Regions from separate parts of the Lysinibacillus sp. FSL W7-1291 genome, predicted to be linked through region 2. Evidence: riboswitches for the same ligand, from Rfam matches in the RefSeq annotation. Region 2 holds a riboswitch; the other holds the start of a gene.
What was found. A riboswitch is a leader RNA that binds a small molecule or an ion and turns the genes downstream of it on or off. The one in region 2 is predicted to bind cobalamin.
Positions count from the first base shown of each region.

Region 1 (10,125 bases), 1.1 Mb from region 2:
ACACCCGCCATGAATTGCATAGCTGTTTCAGAAAGACCTAATTCTGTAGCTTCATCATAGAATGCATTTTCTTTACCTTTAAATAGTGACACGTTAAAGTGCATACCAGAGCCTGCTTCACCAAATAATGGTTTTGGCATAAATGTAGCGTGCAAGCCATGTTTACGTGCAATTGTTTTAACAACTAATTTGAAAGTTTGAATGTTATCACAAGCTGTAACAGCATCGGCATATTTAAAGTCAATTTCGTGTTGTCCTGGAGCTACTTCATGGTGAGATGCTTCAATTTCAAAGCCCATTTCTTCTAGCTCTAATACGATATCACGGCGGCAGTTTTCACCAAGATCTGTTGGAGCTAAGTCGAAGTAACCACCATGGTCATTTACTTCTAACGTTGGTTCGCCTTTTGCATCTAATTTGAATAAGAAGAATTCTGGCTCAGGCCCTAAATTGAAGCTTGAGAAGCCCATATCTTCCATTTTTTTAAGAATACGTTTTAGGTTGTTACGTGGGTCACCAGCAAATGGTTCGCCTTTCGCAGTGTATACGTCACAAATGAGACGTGCCACTTTCCCTTTTTCAGAAGTCCAAGGGAATACTACGAAAGTATCAAGATCAGGATATAAATACATATCAGATTCTTCGATTCGAACGAAACCTTCAATAGATGAGCCATCAAACATCATTTTGTTTTCTAATGCTTTGTCTAATTGACTTACAGGAATCTCAACATTTTTGATTGTGCCAAGAATATCTGTAAATTGTAAACGAATAAAGCTTACGTTTTTTTCTTCGATGAGACGTTTAATGTCCTCTTTTGTGTATTTACCCACAGTTTTCCACACTCCTATAATTTGTCTAGCTTTTATGTTTACCCTACCCTATTTATTAATAGAATCGAGATAAATCCCCTCGTCGGATGGATGATTTTTGCATGCGCTGAGCTTGACGCATTTCTTCGCGCATGATTTGGCGTAATTCTGAATCACTTAAATCTTGTTCATCTGTAGCAACAGGATCTTTCTTTTTAGCAAATAATTTTTTAATCTTCGCCATATTCATACCCTGCTCTAAGTAGTCTTTAATTTCAAGCAATGTGTCGACGTCATTTAATGAAAACATTCGACGATTGCCTTCTGTTCGGTGCGGCTCAATTAAATGGTGTTCTTCATAATAACGAATTTGTCGTGCCGAGAGTTCAGTTAATTGCATCACAATACTCATTGATAATAACGGCATAGTTCGTCTAATTTCACGACTCATTTAAGTCCTCCTCCAATACCCGCTTATCATATAACGAAATTTTTTCACTGTCAACCAACCATGTGAGGTTTCCTAACATGTAAGGCGTTATTTTTTTCAATCCGATAGAAAATTGTAAAAAACTATTCAAATTTAAGGTTTATTTATTTTCATATTACTTTTTTTGAATGGCTTGAACAGCACTACAAATAGCAAATTTAACATGTTCATATGTTAGTCCACCCTGGATAAAGGCTGTATATGGTGGACGGATTGGACCATCTGCTGTCAGCTCAATGCTGGAGCCTTGAATAAATGTTCCCGCAGCCATAATGACATCATCTTCATAACCAGGCATATAAGCTGGTTCTGGAGCATAATGGGCATTTATTGGAGAATTGGCTTGTATTTCACGACAGAAGGCAATCATCTGCTGTGCAGTTTGGAAGGAAACGGATTGGATTAAATCCGTACGATTTGCATCATAGCTTGGAGAAGTGCTCATTCCGATTTCCTCCAGCATAGCTGCTGTAAAGATCGCACCTTTTAAGGCTTGTGATACGACATGTGGGGCTAGGAAAAATCCTTGATAAAAATCTCCTAATGTATTTAATGTTGCCCCTGCCTCTGCCCCAATACCTGGAGATGTCATACGATACGCACATTTCTCTACTAAATCTGCACGGCCAGCAATATAGCCACCAATTTTCGCCAATCCTCCACCAGGGTTTTTAATGAGTGAGCCTGCCATTAAATCAGCACCAACCTCTGTTGGTTCCTTCGCCTCTACGAACTCACCATAGCAGTTATCTACAAAAATAACGGCATGTGGGGCTAATTTGCGCACCTTTGCGCACATATCAGCAATTTCTGCAATCGTAAAGGATGGACGTGTCGCATAGCCTTTCGAACGTTGAATGGCAATCATTTTTGTTTGCGTAGTAATGGCTGCTTCTACACCTACCCAATCAATTGCTTTATTTTCCACTAAATCCACATGTCGATAGCCTATTTTATAATCTTTCAGTGAACCGGTATCTTTGTTACCACCATCGACAATGGATTGCAATGTGTCATATGGCTGACCAGAAATATAAAGCAGCTCATCACCAGGACGAAGGACACCGAATAGACTAAGCGTGATTGCATGTGTTCCTGAAATAATTTGTGGTCGTACAATGGCAGCCTCCGCCCCAAAAACTTCCGCATAAACACGCTCTAAATTATCGCGTCCCTCATCGTCATAGCCATAGCCATTGGATGGATGTAAATGATAGTCACTTACTTGATGCTTGCGAAATGCTGCTAGCACCTTCTGTTGATTATAAAACGCCATTTCTTCTACCTTTGCATGATAGGGTCGAACTTGCTCCTCTATTTTTGACGCTAAGGATAGCGTTTGTGCTGATAAATTAGATGTAAACGTCATTCTTTTCTTCTCCATTTCACAATTGTCCCGCATTTCAATCAGTAAGATCTATCGACTCTCTAAATTGACTTCACTCATTCTAGAATTCCCTAAATAACTACTGGTATATCAACGCTTTTGACGAATGTTTTTCTTTATTTCAATAACATCTTATCAATTTGTATGAACCCCTGCAAAACTTGCCTATTGTTTCTAAGCGAATTTTACGCTAAGCTAATGTGCGGACTTACTTCAAGAAGCGTATGTAATGACTGATTTTGGCTATTAAATTCATAGATTCTGTTACGTCAAAAAAAGTCTTTTAACTTTTAAAAAAGAAGTTCATTTATTGATAGAAGGGGTGAAAGGGATGGCTTGGGAGGTTTTTAGTATTATTGGAACAATTGCCTTTGCTATTTCTGGGGCAATCATTGCCATGGAAGAAGAATACGATTTATTCGGTGTATATATACTCGGTATTGTCACTGCTTTTGGTGGAGGAGCTATTCGAAATTTACTCATCGGACTGCCTGTCACAACCTTATGGGGACAGGATATGATGTTTCAAATTGCACTAGCTGCGATTACGATATTTTTTATCTTCCCGCATCATCTGATTCAGCATTGGCATCGTTGGGGCAACTTCACAGATGCCATTGGCTTATCCGCATTCGCTATTCAAGGTGCACTCTATGCAGTGAAGCTAGATATGCCAATTAGCGCAGTCGTTGTAGCTGCTGTTTTAACAGGTTCAGGTGGTGGTATTGTGCGAGATTTATTAGCTAGACGGAAGCCGCTAGTTCTCCGTGATGAAGTCTATGGTGTTTGGGCTGCTCTCGCAGGGCTTGTTATCGGATTTGAAGTTTTGACTGGAGACATTTTCCTTTATGTATTATTTGCAGTGATTACAGCATTACGCATTCTTTCCTATATGATGAAGTGGCGTTTGCCTTTGCGTAAGTTGAATCGGGCATAGATACTGTAATTGATAAAAAAATGAATAAGCGCAAAGAGTTCATTAACTATTTGCGCTTATTTGTTATTCAGTAACTATTTAGCCAAAAGATTCATGGCTTCTTCTAATGTCACCATATTTTTCATCATAGAACAAGCGGCATCTAAAAGAGGAAAGGCTAGAGCAGCACCAGAGCCTTCGCCTAATCGCATGTTCATATGCAGCATTGGCTCTACACCAAGTAATGATGCGGCAATTTTAGCCCCTGGTTCCTCTGAAGCATGGGAAGGTATGATAAAGTCTTTTACTTTCGGTTCAATTTGATAAGCAATAAGCGCAGCAATAGTCGAAATAAAACCATCAATAATAACAGGTTTTCGGTGACTTGCGGCAGCCAGCATGATACCAGCCATAGCCCCTATCTCTAGCCCTCCAACTTTAGCTAGAACATCAATGATATCGTTAGGATTGGGGTTGTTGAGAGTAATTGCTTTTTCAATTACTGCTGCTTTATGAGCAATCCCTCCTTGACCAACTCCTGCGCCAAACCCTGTTATTTCAATAGGGTCATAGCCAGTCAAAGCAGCTAATATGGCAGTGCTCGGCGTTGTATTACCAATGCCCATTTCACCTGTTCCAAGTAGGTTGGCTCCTTTTGTGATTTCATCTGTTGCCACATGAATCCCCACTTCAATGGATTGAATAGCCTCTTCTCTTGACATAGCAGGGCCCTGTGCCATGTTATCTGTGCCATGTTTAATTTTATGAATGATAACACCTGCATCAAGCGGAATATCTTCTTTTACCCCAACATCTACTGTTACTACCTTTGCATTGGTAATGCCCGCAATCGCACAAACGCCTGTACCTCCCTTAGGAAAATTTAATGTTTGAAAGACCGTAACATCTTGTGGATTCGTTGTTATGCCTTCCTCACAAACGCCATGATCTGCTGCACAGACAATCATCACTTTTTTATCGACCATTGGATATAATTGTCCTGTTATGCCTGAAAGCTGTACGGCAAGTGATTCTAGTTTCCCCAAGCTACCTGGGGGCTTACAAAGCGCATCAATTCGCTTTCTAGCTTGGTCCATACTATTCATATCAGCCTCTTGGATATTTTGAATCGTGTCTTGTAATAATTGCATTATTGTTTCTCCTCTCGTTCTACATGAAGACAAAATAAAAAGTCTGTAGTTTATTGTCATGACAAATAAACTACAGACTTTTCCATCATCTATATACTTCCGAAGCAAGTAGGCAGGTCTCCTGGCTCAAGCTCAACATATCATCGTGCCTTCCCAGCGATTCGCTAGTGGCATTTACGATGACACTCCCTTATACAGTGGCGGGTCCGCTAAAGTTTTTCACTTTATTCCCTATTCTCCCTATTGGGCACCTAATGCTTTTATTAAACTATTTATAATCTACGACAGCGTATTTTTTCTGTCAATATTAGAATACTCGCCTTGTACCATTTCTTCGGTTACCTATTCTTTTTCTATTTCGCTTAGCAATGTTGAGCCTAATAATAGGACCGCTCCTATTATTTGTAGAAGCGTCATTTTTTCACCTATAATCATCGTGGAAATTACTAATGATGTCAGTGGATCAATATAGCTAAGAATGGCTATACTTTGTCCTTTTAACTGTGACATGCCTAAAAAGAACAATAAAAATCCAACCCCTGCATGGACAATGCCTAATGTAATTAAGAATAGGACTGACTCAAAACTGATTTTCATGACCTGAAATCCTGTAGTTCCAAGTAGATAGAAGCTAAGGAAAAATGCTGCTAAAGAAAGTTGAATCATTGTATTTTCTGGTTCCTTTAAGCCGCATATAAATTTATTTGTCAATGTTAGCGCTGTGTAAAAGCATGCCGCGATAAGACCGTAGACAATGCCTATAAAATGCTCACTGTCCCCAGTGCCTTGACTTTGGACAATCAAATATAGTCCGATAAGAGCCACACAGACATACATTATTTTTCTGCCAACTAGCTTCTCTTTTAAAATAATTGGAGATAAGCAGATAACGAGTACTGGTGCAAAATAATAACTCAATGCAGCATTGGCAATCGTTGTTGCTTTATAAGCCTGAAATAAAAAAATCCAGTTCCCACACAAGGCGATACTAGAAAGTATTAATTTCCACTTATTTTTTATAATCTCTAATTTCGAAAAATTCCCCTTTTTATAAATAAAAATCACTACTAAAAAACAAGCACCTATTAAACTCATCCAAAAAGCAATTTCACTTGAAGTTAACGGAATATACTTGGCAAAAACACCAACTGCTCCAAAAATAATCATGGATAATACAAATGCTAATTTTCCGCTCATTACAAATTCCTACTTTCTACGTATAAAGTATTAACCTATACAGTAGAATCTATTGAAAATGAGCAAACTGTTATTGTATGCCTAAACAGTAGATTCTACTGTAAAGACATTGTTGGGGGTGCTATTGAACGAAACATACAAAATCCCTCCTTCACCTACTTAATTGTAACATATTTCTGAAAATTAAAGAGTAAGTTTTATAAAGAAAGGGATCACTAATCCCTTCATACTATTATGAGTATGTACAATGTAAGGTAGGTCATAAATTTTCTTTGAGGAGGAGTTAGGATGAATGCAAGAGAATTGAGAAATGCCATTGCGGAGACTTGTGAAAATTATGATAGTCACTACGCTCAGTTAGTGAAACCAATCAATCAGTTATTAATGAATGTCGATGCTAGTATAAGTAACGAAACAGCGAATATAATCATCGAAAATTTGAAGTTATATTATAGCGGGGATAAATACATGACGGAATGTCACTTCGATGAGAGTGAAAATTTCTTAAAAGATGGTCTTGAACTTCTTCAAAAGGGGGATCTTGCGAATGGTGCTTTACAAATATATGGTGCTGGTTTAAATTTTTCCAGTTATGCTTTAAAGGTTCGTGGGCAAAAAAATGTGAATCCGTATATTAACTTTGAAAAAAATTTCAGCCTCATCATGAACACACTCCGAAAATAAGTATATAAAAAAGGTGATGTCAATGATAGAAACAGCCACTTTGAAAAGCGAGAGGTTGATTTCCGTTCCAGCGTCCTTTCAGGGGGCGTCCGATGATGAGCCGCTTCACTCACTGCGTTCGCTCCAAGGTCCCCTCTGTGACGCTAAATCCCCTAGGAGTGACACAGGCTCCACTCCAATCAACCATATGTAAAAGTGGCTTTTCCTTCTCTTTCATACGAACCGTAGTGAACAAAATAGCCCATTATTTGTCTGATGAGAGAAAGGATAGCCCTTTATTTTCAATGTGAAGAAGTGGTAAGTAACAACACCCCTCCATAAAGAGTAGTGAACACCTTTGCTAAAAAGGTACCATTTTTATGCATTGGAATGGAAGGCTACTTGACTCCCGTGGGATAGTGAGACAGGCGAGCCTCTAAACGGAGCGGTAGCAGAGGAAGCGGCTCGGCGCTCGCTACCAGGAAAGCAAGTAGCCTGCAACGGAAATCCATTTTCACCTGTCACAAAAATGCTATGGATGGTTTTATTTTTCATTATGTCATTTATTTAAATTCTAATTCTCCATCGTAAGCTAGCATGCCGCCTTCAAGATTTGTTACATCAAATCCTTGCGCTTCTAAATAAGCACATGCATTAGCAGAACGAGCACCAGCCTTACAAACAACAATATATGGCTTTTCTACGTCTAATTCCTCTAAACGTTCCGGGATTGTCCCAAGGGCAATGTGCTTGGCACCAGGAATCATGCCGTGTGCTACTTCATCCTCTTCACGTACATCAATAATATATAGGTCCTCATTTGCATCTAATCGTTCTAGTAATTGTGTTGTTTCCATTGATTTCATGAACTTTTTTCCTCCAAAATTTCAAATTCCACTTACATTATAGCTTGTAACAAAAAAAACAGCCAGTGTGGTGAACACAAGCTGTTTAACAATTTTTTATCCTTCTGTCTCTAAAAACTCTATTTGTTTTGCTGGAACGAATGTAGAAATGGCGTGCTTGTAGATTAGGTGCTGCTTATTTTCAGCATCCATTAATAAAACTGTAAAATTGTCATATGATTTCACAGTCCCTTTTAACTGAAATCCATTTAACAGAAATACAGTTACAAAAACACTGTTTTTACGTAGTTGGTTCAAGAACGTATCTTGCAAGTTGATTGATTTCATCAAATAGCCTCCCCACTAACTTTCTACCTCTTCACTCCTATAGTAGCATGTTCTACCAATTTATCAATTAGTAATTTTTAGAAATTTTTCTTAATTATTATAATTGTTCATCCGTCGTAATAAAATGGACATCCATTTTATTGCGAAAATAGGTAAGTTGTCTTTTTGCATAGCGGCGTGAATTTTGTTTTAAGCTATCAATAGCTTCTTCGAGGGTACATTTGTCATCCAAATAATCATACAATTCCTTATAGCCAATTGCTTGTATGGACTGCACATTTCGAATATTTTGCTGCCATAAACCTTTGACTTCTTCTAAAAGGCCATTGTCCATCATTAAATCAACACGACGGTTAATGCGGTCATAAAGCACTTCACGGGTCATATTTTGACCTAACCCCAAAATGACATGCTTATAGAGAGGTACTTCCCCTCGGTTTTGTGCTTCAGCTGCTTTGGATACACCGCTTAATTCCAGCATTTCTAATGCACGAATGACACGACGCGTATTGTTTGGATGAATCGTCTCCGCTGTTTGAGGGTCTAGTTGTTTTAATTTATCATGCATTGCCTCAGGGCCAAGCTTTGCTAATTCATCATAGTAGGCTTTTCGTGCTTCCTCATCAACTTTCTCATCAGTAAATTGGAAATCATAGAGGACCGCTTGTACATATAAGCCTGAGCCACCTACTATAATGGGTAATTTTTGTCGAGATTGGATTTCTGCAATTTTTGCTCGGACTAATTTTTGATAATCCGCTACTGAAAAAGATTCTGTCGGCTCTAAAAAACTGAGTAGATGGTGTGGTACGCCCTCCATCTCTTCTTCCTTAATTTTAGCAGTCCCAATATCGAGTCCTTTATAAATTTGCATGGAGTCGCCATTAATGACTTCACCGTTATATTTTTTCGCCAGTTCAATGCTTAAAGCTGTTTTACCAGAGGCAGTTGGTCCTACAATCGCTACGACCTCTGCCTGCTGTAATTTAGTTTCTATCATATTTTTCTAACCACCGTAATAATACTTGAAAGACCGCTTCTTGATTGTCTTCATTTAAAATTTCATGCCGTTTGTCCTCAAATAAATAAACCGTTACATCTTTTACTCCTACTGTTGCCAATTGTTCAGCAACTGTGTAAACGCCCAGCCCCTGTTCGCCAACCGGGTCTTTACTTCCGCTTATCAAGAGAATAGGAAGATTTTTTCTCATTTTTGCTAATTCTTTTTTACGATTAAGTGTTGCAAAGCCTGTTGTTAAATCGACAAAAAATTGATTGGTTGGAATAAAGCCACAATATGGGTCATCTATATACTTCTGCACCTCTTGTTGGACAGAACATAGCCAGTCATAGGCCGTCTTTGGATTTGGAAACTGTTTATTAAAGCTACCAAAACTCAATTGATTTAGCAACTTACTTTCAGTTTCTTTCCCTAGCCCCTTAGCTAATACCTTGGCTACGATATTTCCAACAGCATGCAGGGCTGTCACATTTCCCGTACCACAGAGAATAACATTGTCTACTTGTTCACCATACAGTTGAATATATCGTCTAGTAATGAATGACCCCATACTATGACCAAAAATAATGAATGGTACATTTGCGTAAGGCGCATGTAATTGCGTGACCACTTCATGGGCATCTTTTACCACACGCTCAAAGCCGTTCTTTTCAGCAAAAAAACCTAACGTGCCATTATAGGCTGCCGTTTCACCGTGACCACGATGATCGTGCATCGTCACTACATAGCCTGCCGTATTGAGTGTTTTAGCAAATGTTAAATAGCGACCACTGTGCTCTGCCATACCATGCAAAATGTGAATATGACCAATACATGGCGTTGTGGGCTCCAATGTTCGAGTAAAGACAAAATGTCCATCCGACATTTGAATATAACGCTCCATCCCTTACTCCCCTTTTTTCACAAAATTTGTTGCATCCTTAATGGCTTGCTCTAATTCAGCCATATACTTGTGTTTCTGTTCCTCCGTATAATTCAAGTGTTGTTGCATCACTTGAATTACTTGCTGCTTATAAAGCTTGACGGCCTCAATATCAAAGTAAAGCAAGCCTGTACGACGAATAAAGAAGTCGCTCGGTGTATAGACCATTTCCTCTTCCATGCCATACAGTAGCATAGCGTGTAAAGCTAGAGGCATTGTACTGCCATGTTCATGTAAAAATTTAACACGATTAAATAATCCATCTACATTTGTGCCATACTTTTGTACAAGCTGTTTGGCTTCATCATAATTTAAGCCGTATTGTACACCTTCTCGTGCTTTATAAGCCATATAGTCAGGGAAATTAATCGCG
Region 1 is NZ_CP151994.1:1,188,724-1,198,848, reverse strand. Features, by position in the region: gene glnA (type I glutamate--ammonia ligase) at 1-833, opposite strand, end outside; gene NST76_RS05575 (MerR family transcriptional regulator) at 889-1,263, opposite strand; gene NST76_RS05570 (methionine gamma-lyase family protein) at 1,418-2,671, opposite strand; gene NST76_RS05565 (trimeric intracellular cation channel family protein) at 3,021-3,626, shown strand; gene cobT (nicotinate-nucleotide--dimethylbenzimidazole phosphoribosyltransferase) at 3,701-4,756, opposite strand; cobalamin riboswitch at 4,850-5,026, opposite strand; gene NST76_RS05555 (DMT family transporter) at 5,099-5,953, opposite strand; gene NST76_RS05550 (hypothetical protein) at 6,242-6,637, shown strand; gene NST76_RS05545 (rhodanese-like domain-containing protein) at 7,180-7,482, opposite strand; gene hfq (RNA chaperone Hfq) at 7,579-7,809, opposite strand; gene miaA (tRNA (adenosine(37)-N6)-dimethylallyltransferase MiaA) at 7,907-8,809, opposite strand; gene NST76_RS05530 (alpha/beta hydrolase) at 8,796-9,713, opposite strand; gene NST76_RS05525 (glycerol-3-phosphate dehydrogenase/oxidase) at 9,717-10,125, opposite strand, start outside.
Region 1: another riboswitch for cobalamin. It lies ahead of cobT (nicotinate-nucleotide--dimethylbenzimidazole phosphoribosyltransferase); the one in region 2 lies ahead of mmgD (citrate synthase).

Region 2 (10,125 bases):
ACTTCTACTCGTTAGCTCGAAAAATTTGAACGCATTGTTGATACCTTCTTTCCATCTATCTATAACTAGATTCATTTGTACCACGAATAGAGATAGGAGACAGAAAATGAGATTGACTAAGTATGTACTTCCCTTCATCCTTGTGTTAACTTTCAGCGTACTTGCTGGTTGTACAAGCACAGATCAAGAAAAGGGAGAGACAGGAACACAGCAAACAAATGAAAAAATGATAACAATTGGGTGGCCATTAGATGTCGGCCCATTGAACCCCCATACATATTTACCCAATCAAATGACCGCACAAGCGATGGTCTATGAATCCTTGGTGGAATACAACGACGATGGAACTGTTAGTCCAAAGCTAGCAGTAAGCTGGGACATATCAGAAGATAAAACGACTTATACTTTTCATTTAAGAAAAGGTGTTAAGTATTCAGACGGAACTGCGTTTAATGCAGATAATGTGATTCGTAATTTCAATGCAGTATTAGCGGATCGGGAAATGCATTCTTGGATGGGTATGGTCAACCATATGAAAGAGGTTGTGAAAGTGGATGATTTTACAATTCGCTTGCAATTAGATGAACCTTATTATCCTGTCTTAAACGAGCTTGCCTTTGTAAGACCATTCCGTTTTTTAGGGGATAATGGATTTCCAGCCGGAGATGCGACACAAGATTCGATCAAGGCACCTATTGGAACAGGTCCATGGGTATTAACCGAGTACAAAAAAGATGAATATGCTTTATTTAGTCGCAACGAAAACTATTGGGGAGAAAAGCCTCTCGTAAAACAAATTAAAGTTAAAATTATCCCAGATTCAGAATCGATTTCATTAGCATTTGAAAACGAGGAATTAGATTTAATTTATGGTCGTGGCATCATTAGTTTAGATAACTATACGTATTTAAAAGATAGCAGTAAATACAAAACCGCTACCTCTGAGCCTTTGTCTACGAAAGCGTTACTCTTCAATACTCAGTCGGGTCCGTTAGCCGAATTAAAGGTTCGTCAGGCCATTCAATATGCTATCAATAAGGAACAAATGGTTGACAGTATTACACATGGTACAGAAAAAGTGGCTAACACATTATTTTGGGATGCCATTCCTTATGCCAATATAGAGTTAGCGCCAATCTTATATAATCCTGAAAAAGCGCAGCAACTACTAGATGAGGCAGGATGGACGTTACAGAAGGGCGAAAAAATTCGTTCGAAAAACGGGCAACCATTATCATTAGATTTAATCTACATCGCAACAGATGCAATCCAAAAGCCAATGGCGGAATTAATGCAAGGTGAACTAGCAAAAATAGGGGTACAGTTGAATTTAGAAGGTGCGGATGTGATGGTCGGTCTTCAAAAATTAATGGATGATCAGGTGGATATTAATTTCTGGCGTACAAACGGACCACCAACCGACCCACATAGCTTTGCAAATGAGTCAGCTACGCCAAATGCTAGTGGTGTTTATGAGGCAAAATTAGGCTTACCTAACGCCACAGACATCGATACGAAAATCCATCAATTATTAGTGGGAACAGATGAAGAGGAACGAGTGCAGCTTTACACGGATATTTTATCCATATTCCATGATCAAGCACTTTTCTATCCTATCTCTTACGAAACAAATAATGTAATTTATCAACCATATATGAAGGATTTTGCTCCACGTGCATCTGAATATGATATTCCCTATGCACAAATGGATAAAGAGTAATAAAAAAGAGAGAGTATGTCTTGCAAAGACAGCTCTCTCTTTATCATAGGAGTGAGTAGGAAGTGACAGCATGTATGAATCGACATGGATGTTTTGTTTAAAAAGAATTTTGACTTTGCCGTTTGTCTTACTAGGAGTTTCCATCCTAACCTTTGTATTTATTCGTTTTGTACCGATAGAGCCTGCTGAGGTCATCCTACGATTGGCAAGAGTTGCTCCAACCGAGGAAGCTGTTCAGGCATTACGCGAAGAACTAGGGACGGACAAACCTTTCGTTCTTCAATATTTGCTATGGGGAAAAGGCGTTTTACAGCTAGATTTTGGTACATCCTTTGTGAGTAAATTACCAGTAGCACATGAGCTATTCGCGAAATTACCTGCAACCATTGAATTAGCTCTTGCCGCATTTGTCCTCATTTTAGTATTCAGTATACCATTAGGGACTATGAGTGCATTGTCTAAGTATGCCATCATCGATAAAATCATTAGATTCTTTAGCATATTGAGCGTATCCATTCCAACATTTTGGTTAGGTTTCCTACTGCTCTATCTATTTAGCTTAAAATTAGGGCTCTTTCCGACAAACGGAAAGGGTACACTCGCTCATTTAGTTTTACCAGCCTTCGCACTAGCATTGCCAACCATTGGTCTGTTCATCCAGTTTATTCGTTCCACTATCCAGGAAGAATTACAGCAACAATATGTTCAATATGCGCAGCTAAGAGGATTAAAAAATTCTGTAATCCTCATACGTCATGTGTTACGAAATGCTGCCATACCTTTGACTTCCTTATTAGGTATGACGCTCGGTAGTTTACTAGGTGGAGCTGTAATTGTGGAGCAAGTTTTTAGTTGGCCAGGACTCGGTAGGTATTTAATCGAATCCATTACGAACAGAGATTACCCCGTTGTACAATGCTATGTATTGATTATTGCTGTGATCTATGTGTTGACCAATCTATGCACAGATGTATTGCATCGTCTATTGGACCCTCATCTGATGATGAAGGACAGGAGAGATTGACATGAAGCGATTACGAAAAAGAAGAGATCCTATTCTAGGGTTATTTAGCTTATCCCTCCTTGTAATCATTGTCTTACTGGGATTGTTTGCACCCATTTTAATGCCACATGATCCGTTAGCTGTCGATATAACTAAGAAATTTTTAGCCCCTTCCTGGGATTACCCATTTGGTACAGATCACTTAGGAAGATGCGTCTTTTCTCGCATGCTTTTAGGTATTCGCTATTCATTAGGATCCGCACTCTTCATTCAAGTCGTTGCTATTGTTTTAGCTGTCCTACTTGGTGCCTTTGTAGCGTTGAAAAGAGGTATAATCGATGTGGTATTTATTCGAATATGTGATGTTTTATTAGCTTTTCCGACACTGGTACTTGCATTTGGACTTTTAGGTGTATTAGGCCCTAGCTTAAAAAATGTTTTAATAGCCCTTATTTTTACACAGCTTATTTATTACTCCAGAATGGTTCGAAGTTTATGTATTGGGATGAATGAAAAAGACTTTATTCAAGCTGCTAAGATTACTGGCACTACAGGCATTAAATTAATCATTCGCCATTATATCCCTAACATACTGCCAGCTATTGTCACGATTGTGGCGTTAGATATCGGGAAAGTCATTTTAGAAATCGCTGGCTTTTCCTTTATAGGTCTGGGCGTGCAGGCGCCGATTCCAGAATGGGGCATGATGGTAAATGAAGGGAAACAATATATCCGTCAGCATCCCGATTTAATGCTTTATCCTGGGCTTGCCATTGTCCTAGTGGTGTTATTGTTTAATCATTTAGCCAATTGTTTAAAGAAGTTTGATTCGTGAAAGGTGAAGTTATGGAGAAGGTTTTAGAAGTGAAAGATTTAAACGTCAAAATTGGGGAGAAAAATGTATTAACCACTATCAATCTGACAGCCTATAAAGGGCGTGTCTTAGGAATCATAGGAGAAAGTGGTAGTGGCAAGACCATGCTTTGCCATGCCATCATGCAAACATTACCATCTATCGCACAGGTGACACAAGGGGAAGTTCTTTATCAGCAGGAAAATTTAATGAATGTTTCGGCTACTCAATTAAGAGCATATCGTGGGCGGCATCTTTCGATGATTTTGCAAAATCCATCCGCTGCCTTCGATCGTATCCAAACGATTGAAAGCCATTTCAGAGAAACATTAAAGGCACACTTTAAGCTGACCAAAAAAGAAATGAGACAAATAGCTCTTGATGCCTTACATAAAGTGCATTTACCAAATCCAGAGCAGATTTTACATTATTATCCTTTTCAGTTGAGTGGTGGCATGCTACAGCGAGTGATGATTGCCTTATCATTGGCGCTACAAGCCTCCCTCTATATTGCTGATGAACCAACGACAGCTCTTGATACGATCAATCAAAAACAAGTATTAACACTATTTGATCGTATTCGCGTAGAAACAGAAGCTGCCATACTTCTTGTTACACATGATTTAGGTGTTATTGCTGAACTAGCTGACGATGTGGCTGTTATGTATCAAGGAAAAATCATTGAGCAAACGAATGTCTATGATTTCTTTGATGCACCTCAGCATGCCTATACAAAGAAACTATTACAAGCAAGAATGCTATTTTAGAGGTGAAAAAATGACGCTGCTAGACGTGAAAAATATTGATATGCATTACGCTCAAAGACCATTTCTATTCCAGCGTAAGCAGGAAGTTCCCGTATTACAGAAGGTGTCATTCTCACTTCAGGAGGGGGAATGTCTAGGAATAGTCGGTCAAAGTGGTTCAGGAAAAAGCACATTAGGTCGTATTATTTTAGGAATCGAACGACCAACAAACGGGGAGTTGCTCTTTCAAGGTGTCAATTTATACGAAGCACCAAGCAAGCATAAAAAAAGAATACGTAGAGATTTACAGGCAGTTTTTCAAAATAGCTATCATTCATTTAATCCGAAGCAGACGATTTTTGAAATACTCGAAGAACCGTTTCTGAATTTCGAGCATTTTAGCAAAACAGAGCGACAACATAAAGTAAGGGAATTACTAGACTGTGTAGAGTTAGAGAGGGCAATGGCTCAAAACTATCCTTCGCAGCTTAGTGGGGGGCAACAGCAACGAGTCAACATCGCTAGAGCTCTTGCGCTAAAGCCAAAATTAATTGTCTTAGATGAAGCGATTAGCAGTCTTGATATGATTTTACAAAAAAAGATTATACAATTACTACAAACACTTCAAAAAGAGCGACAGCTTGCTTACATTTTCATTTCGCATGATTTACAGGCAACACGTTTTATGTCAGACCGTATCCTTGTCATGCAGCATGGTCGGCTAGTGGAGGAGATTGGCAAGGATGGAGCATATGAGCATCCTGCTTCACAACAATTATATCATGCTATTTTGCCTTCACACCCGCGAGAAAGAAAACATAAAACGAAATGATCATAATATAGAAAACACGTATACAATGGGCATGGAGGTATGGGCTGGTAATGATAGAGGCCAGTTGGATTACCTCATTTGCTCCAAACATTAGTAAGAGTCATCTATTAAAGAAACGCCATTTTGCATTAGAATGGTGTTTTTCTTTTTATTAATAATATTAATCAGGTAATTAACTTTATTGATATTTTCATTTAATAAATTAATTTTATTATTTACTTTTTTAAATTATTTGGTATATAATCAATTTAACTTAAAGGAAGGAGTTCACTATGGCTTATCAAGTAATCACAAATTGTCCTGTCTGCAGTAAAACATTGAAAATTACGAAGTTACAGTGTTCTCATTGTCAAACGACGATTGAAAATGAGTTTGAATTGTCGAAGCTAGCATCCTTATCACAGGATCAGCTTCATTTTGTGGAAGTATTTTTAACATGTCGAGGGAATATTAAGGAAGTAGAAAAGGAACTGGGCATTTCGTACCCAACTGTGCGAGGCAAGCTAAATGACATTATCTCATCCCTTGGCTATGTCCAAAAGAAGAAAAATGAAGTAGACGAGAAAAAAATTGTAAGCATGTTGGAAAATGGCGAAATCACAACTGATGAGGCCATAAAACTCTTAAAAGACGAATAGGGAGGAATGCTACATGAAAGAGGAAATTACTAAAGTGTTAACCATGATTCAAGAGGGAAAAATTGATGCTGATAAAGGGTCAGAGCTGATTCAAGTGTTACAAGAGAAAGAGGAGTCAGGTAATAAATTTCTGGAAAAAACGAAGTATTTAGATAAAACGTTAAAGGTTCGTGTGGTGTCCACTGAAAATGATAATGTCACTGTGAATTTGCCTATAAAACTTGTCAAGGCTGTGTTAATGGCTGGACACAGTATCGCTGCGAGTATTCCGCAATCGGAAAAATACGTGAAAGATATCGATATCAATCTTCTTCTTGAAGCCATCGAAAATGAATTAGATGGACAAATTGTGGACATAAAATCGGCAAACGGAGATACCGTTTCAGTTTTCATTGAGTAGAGGCGACTTATGATGCATGTAAAAGTGAAAGCAAAAGACGTTCGTTTTACCGTTCCTGTTCCATATGCTGTGCTAACCATTGTTCTTTCCATTTTGACTTCAAAATGGATTCAGCAAAGTGTCAACAAATGGACAAAGGCATACTTCGACAGAAAAAAAATCGACTTTTCCTTTCCATTCATTGACAAAGAAATGCTCAAGCCTATTATCAAGGAACTACAAAATTATAAAGGGCTCGTGCTAGTAGATGTCAAGGCACAAGACGGTACAGAGGTTAAGGTTAGACTGTAATAACCTAATAGTTAAGATGGGAGCATGTTTTCATAAAAAGCATGCTCTTTGTTATTTAAAGAGAATTCTTTGCAAAAGAACTATCTAAATTCCACAATTTGTCCTCTAGATTGTCTAAGAGTGTTTTTGTTCTTTTCTCAAGATGATCTGGTAGCTCATTTTTACTGAAATAGGTAAGATTCAAACTCTCACCATCCCTCATCTCTAATACACCACTGACATTTTTCGCACTATAAAGATGAATAACTGTATAGATTTCATCCCCATTTGGATATTGAAAATAATAATTTGGCCCTGAAAAAACACCAATCAAGTCCAATTCATTCGCTACCAGTCCTGTTTCTTCATGAAGTTCACGGGTAGCAGTTTCATTCAGTTCCATTGAGCCACCAGGTAATCCCCAATCCAACGTATCTGAACGATGTTGAAAGAGAATTTTCTTGTCATCGTTGACTACAAGAATTGTCGCCCCGATACTGATAATCGGTCTACTACCGATGTGTTTCCTTAATTCTGAAATATAGCCCATATGTGCTCCTCCTCTATATTATAAAAAAACTATTCGCCTTTCTTATTATAAAGACCTCTATTTTACTTATAACCCTTGAAAATGGAGTTATGGGTATAGATGAACAATCTTTTTTTGTACAAAATAATGCTCAAAAATGCAGAATAGTCAATCAAAAATGAAAAATAGCTTTTTATAATCAGTCTTTTCTGAATTTTACCTATATTGATTGTTTTGAAAACTCTATGTTAAGGTAAATAGACAAATTGAATATGCTAAATTTTGGTGGTTCAAATGGGGTTCATTCCATTTGATTAAAAGGGAAGTTGGTGAGAGTCCAACACTGTCCCGCAACTGTATTTAGGAGCTCGATAACAAGGCCACTGTTTTGTTTGTCAAAATGGGAAGGTGTTATTGAAGTGTTGATTATAAGTCAGGAGACCTGCCACAAAATAAGCATCAATTGACCTACGAGGATAGGGAGGTGTTAGCTACTGCATGATTTTTGTGAATTCCTGTAAATTCACTGTTATTTGGTCTGTCATGCTTTTGTAGATTAACAACTTCTAAAAAGGGGTAGAAGTTGTTTTTTTGTTGTTCTTTCGTGTTGGAATGGTAACGCTTACAAGAATAATTAAACAAAGGGGCTGTCATTGAATGGAGTTAACTTATTCACCAGGTCTTGATGGGGTCATTGCTGCTGAAACAAAATTATCTTTTTTAGACACTGTAGGAAGTCAAATTGTTATTCGAGGCTACGACTTGATTGAATTATCACAAAGATATTCGTATTTAGACATTGTCTACCTACTACTGCATGGCGAAATTTCTACTGCCGAGCAACAGGCTGACTTACAGGACAAATTAAAAGCACATTATCAGGTTCCACAAGAGATATTCCAAATCTTCAAGCTCTTGCCTAATGAAACACATGCGATGGATGGACTGAGAACTGGAATTTCTGTTTTAGCAGGCTTTGATCAGCACATCAATGATCGTTCTACTGAAATGAACTTGACGCGAGCTTATAGACTTTTAGGCGGTATGCCTAACATCGTAGCCAATAGCTATCGTGTCTTAAACGGACAAGATGTTGTGGAGCCAGATAGTCAGCTTTCCTATAGCGCCAATTTTTATTACATGATTACTGGTAGAAAACCAACGGCGTTAGAAGAAGAAATTTTTGATCAGTCTCTCGTTTTATATAGTGAGCATGAGATGCCAAATTCGACGTTTACAGCTCGTGTTATTGCCTCTACACAATCTGATTTGTACGGTGCTTTAACTGGAGCTGTCGCATCATTGAAAGGAAATTTACATGGAGGGGCCAACGAGGCAGTCATGTACATGCTTCTAGAAGCCAAAACAGTAGCAGGCTTTGAAGCCTTGCTGAAAAATAAACTGCAAAATAAAGAAAAAATTATGGGCTTTGGTCACCGTGTTTATATGAAAAAGATGGACCCAAGAGCACAGATTATGAAAGAGGCTTTGCATAAATTATGTTTGGCACAAGGGGATGATCGCTTATATCACATGTGTGAAGCTGGTGAGAAGGTGATGGCACAAGAAAAGAGCTTGTACCCAAATTTAGATTATTATGCAGCACCAGTATACTACATGCTTGGCTTGCCAATTGAAATCTATACACCTATCTTTTTTGGCTCACGAACGATTGGCTTATGTGCTCACGTCATTGAGCAGCATGACAATAACCGATTATTTAGACCTCGTGTCCATTATATTGGCGAGCGTCATAACCTTGAAGAATTGTCGGTATAATCAAGTTTTAACAACTCGCCATAGAGCTGATGGGCATTCTGACCAATGCCTATCAGCATACTAGTATATCAAATTCATGCCTTGAAAGGAAGATATAGATGATTAAAACAAATGACATATCTAAGACAGATCAATTACTTACAGATATTGCGGATTACGTAGTCAATACAACTATTACAAGTGAAGAAGCATACGAAACGGCACGCTATGTATTATTAGATACATTAGGGTGTGGCATTTTGGCCTTACAATATCCTGAATGCACGAAACTTCTTGGCCCAGTAGTACCAGGCACAGTCGTTCCCAATGGTACACGAGTTCCAGGCACTTCCTATGTTCTTGATCCTGTAAAAGGTGCCTTTAATATCGGTTGTATGATTCGTTGGCTGGATTACAACGACACTTGGCTTGCGGCTGAATGGGGACACCCTTCTGATAATTTAGGGGGCATATTAGCTGTGGCTGATTATTTGAGTCGCGTGCGTGTTGCTGAAGGGAAAGAGCCACTTAAAATGAAAGACGTATTAGAAATGATGATACAGGCCCATGAAATACAAGGTATTCTCGCATTAGAAAATAGCTTAAATCGTGTTGGGTTAGACCATGTACTGTTTGTCAAAATTGCGACAACAGCTGTTGTGACAAAGGCATTAGGTGGCACTCATCAGGAAATTGTCAACGCCTTATCAAATGCTTGGATTGATAATTCGAGCCTACGAACATATCGCCATGCACCGAATACGGGTTCTAGAAAATCATGGGCTGCTGGTGATGCAACAAGCAGGGCAGTACACTTAGCCATGATGGCTGTGAAAGGCGAAATGGGCTATGCAACGGCCTTATCTGCACCTGGCTGGGGCTTCCAAGATGTTCTCTTTAATAAGCAAGAATTAAAGCTTGCTAGACCACTAGCATCTTATGTGATGGAAAATGTTCTATTTAAAGTTTCTTATCCAGCTGAATTCCATGCACAAACAGCTGCCGAATGTGCCGTTCATTTACACAATGAAGTGAAAAATCGTTTACAGGACATTGAACGCATTCAAATTACGACCCATGAATCCGCTATACGAATTATCGATAAGGAAGGACCTCTTAATAACCCAGCTGATCGTGATCACTGTCTTCAATACATTACAGCAATAGGGCTTATCTATGGTGATATTACAGCAGACCACTATGAAGATGAAGTGGCTGCAGATCCACGTATCGATAATTTAAGAAATAAAATGGTGGTTGTGGAAAAACCCCAATATACAATTGATTACCTAGATCCTGAGAAACGTTCGATTGCCAATGCTGTTCAAGTTTATTACAAAGATGGCACATCATCTGAGCTTATTGAATGTGAATAT
Region 2 is NZ_CP151994.1:2,286,256-2,296,380, forward strand. Features, by position in the region: gene nikA (nickel ABC transporter substrate-binding protein) at 107-1,720, shown strand; gene nikB (nickel ABC transporter permease) at 1,791-2,744, shown strand; gene NST76_RS11160 (ABC transporter permease subunit) at 2,746-3,558, shown strand; gene NST76_RS11165 (ABC transporter ATP-binding protein) at 3,555-4,343, shown strand; gene NST76_RS11170 (dipeptide/oligopeptide/nickel ABC transporter ATP-binding protein) at 4,354-5,154, shown strand; gene NST76_RS11175 (DUF2089 domain-containing protein) at 5,427-5,792, shown strand; gene NST76_RS11180 (hypothetical protein) at 5,806-6,192, shown strand; gene NST76_RS11185 (hypothetical protein) at 6,202-6,483, shown strand; gene NST76_RS11190 (NUDIX hydrolase) at 6,539-7,012, opposite strand; cobalamin riboswitch at 7,261-7,456, shown strand; gene mmgD (citrate synthase) at 7,649-8,770, shown strand; gene prpD (2-methylcitrate dehydratase) at 8,869-10,125, shown strand, end outside.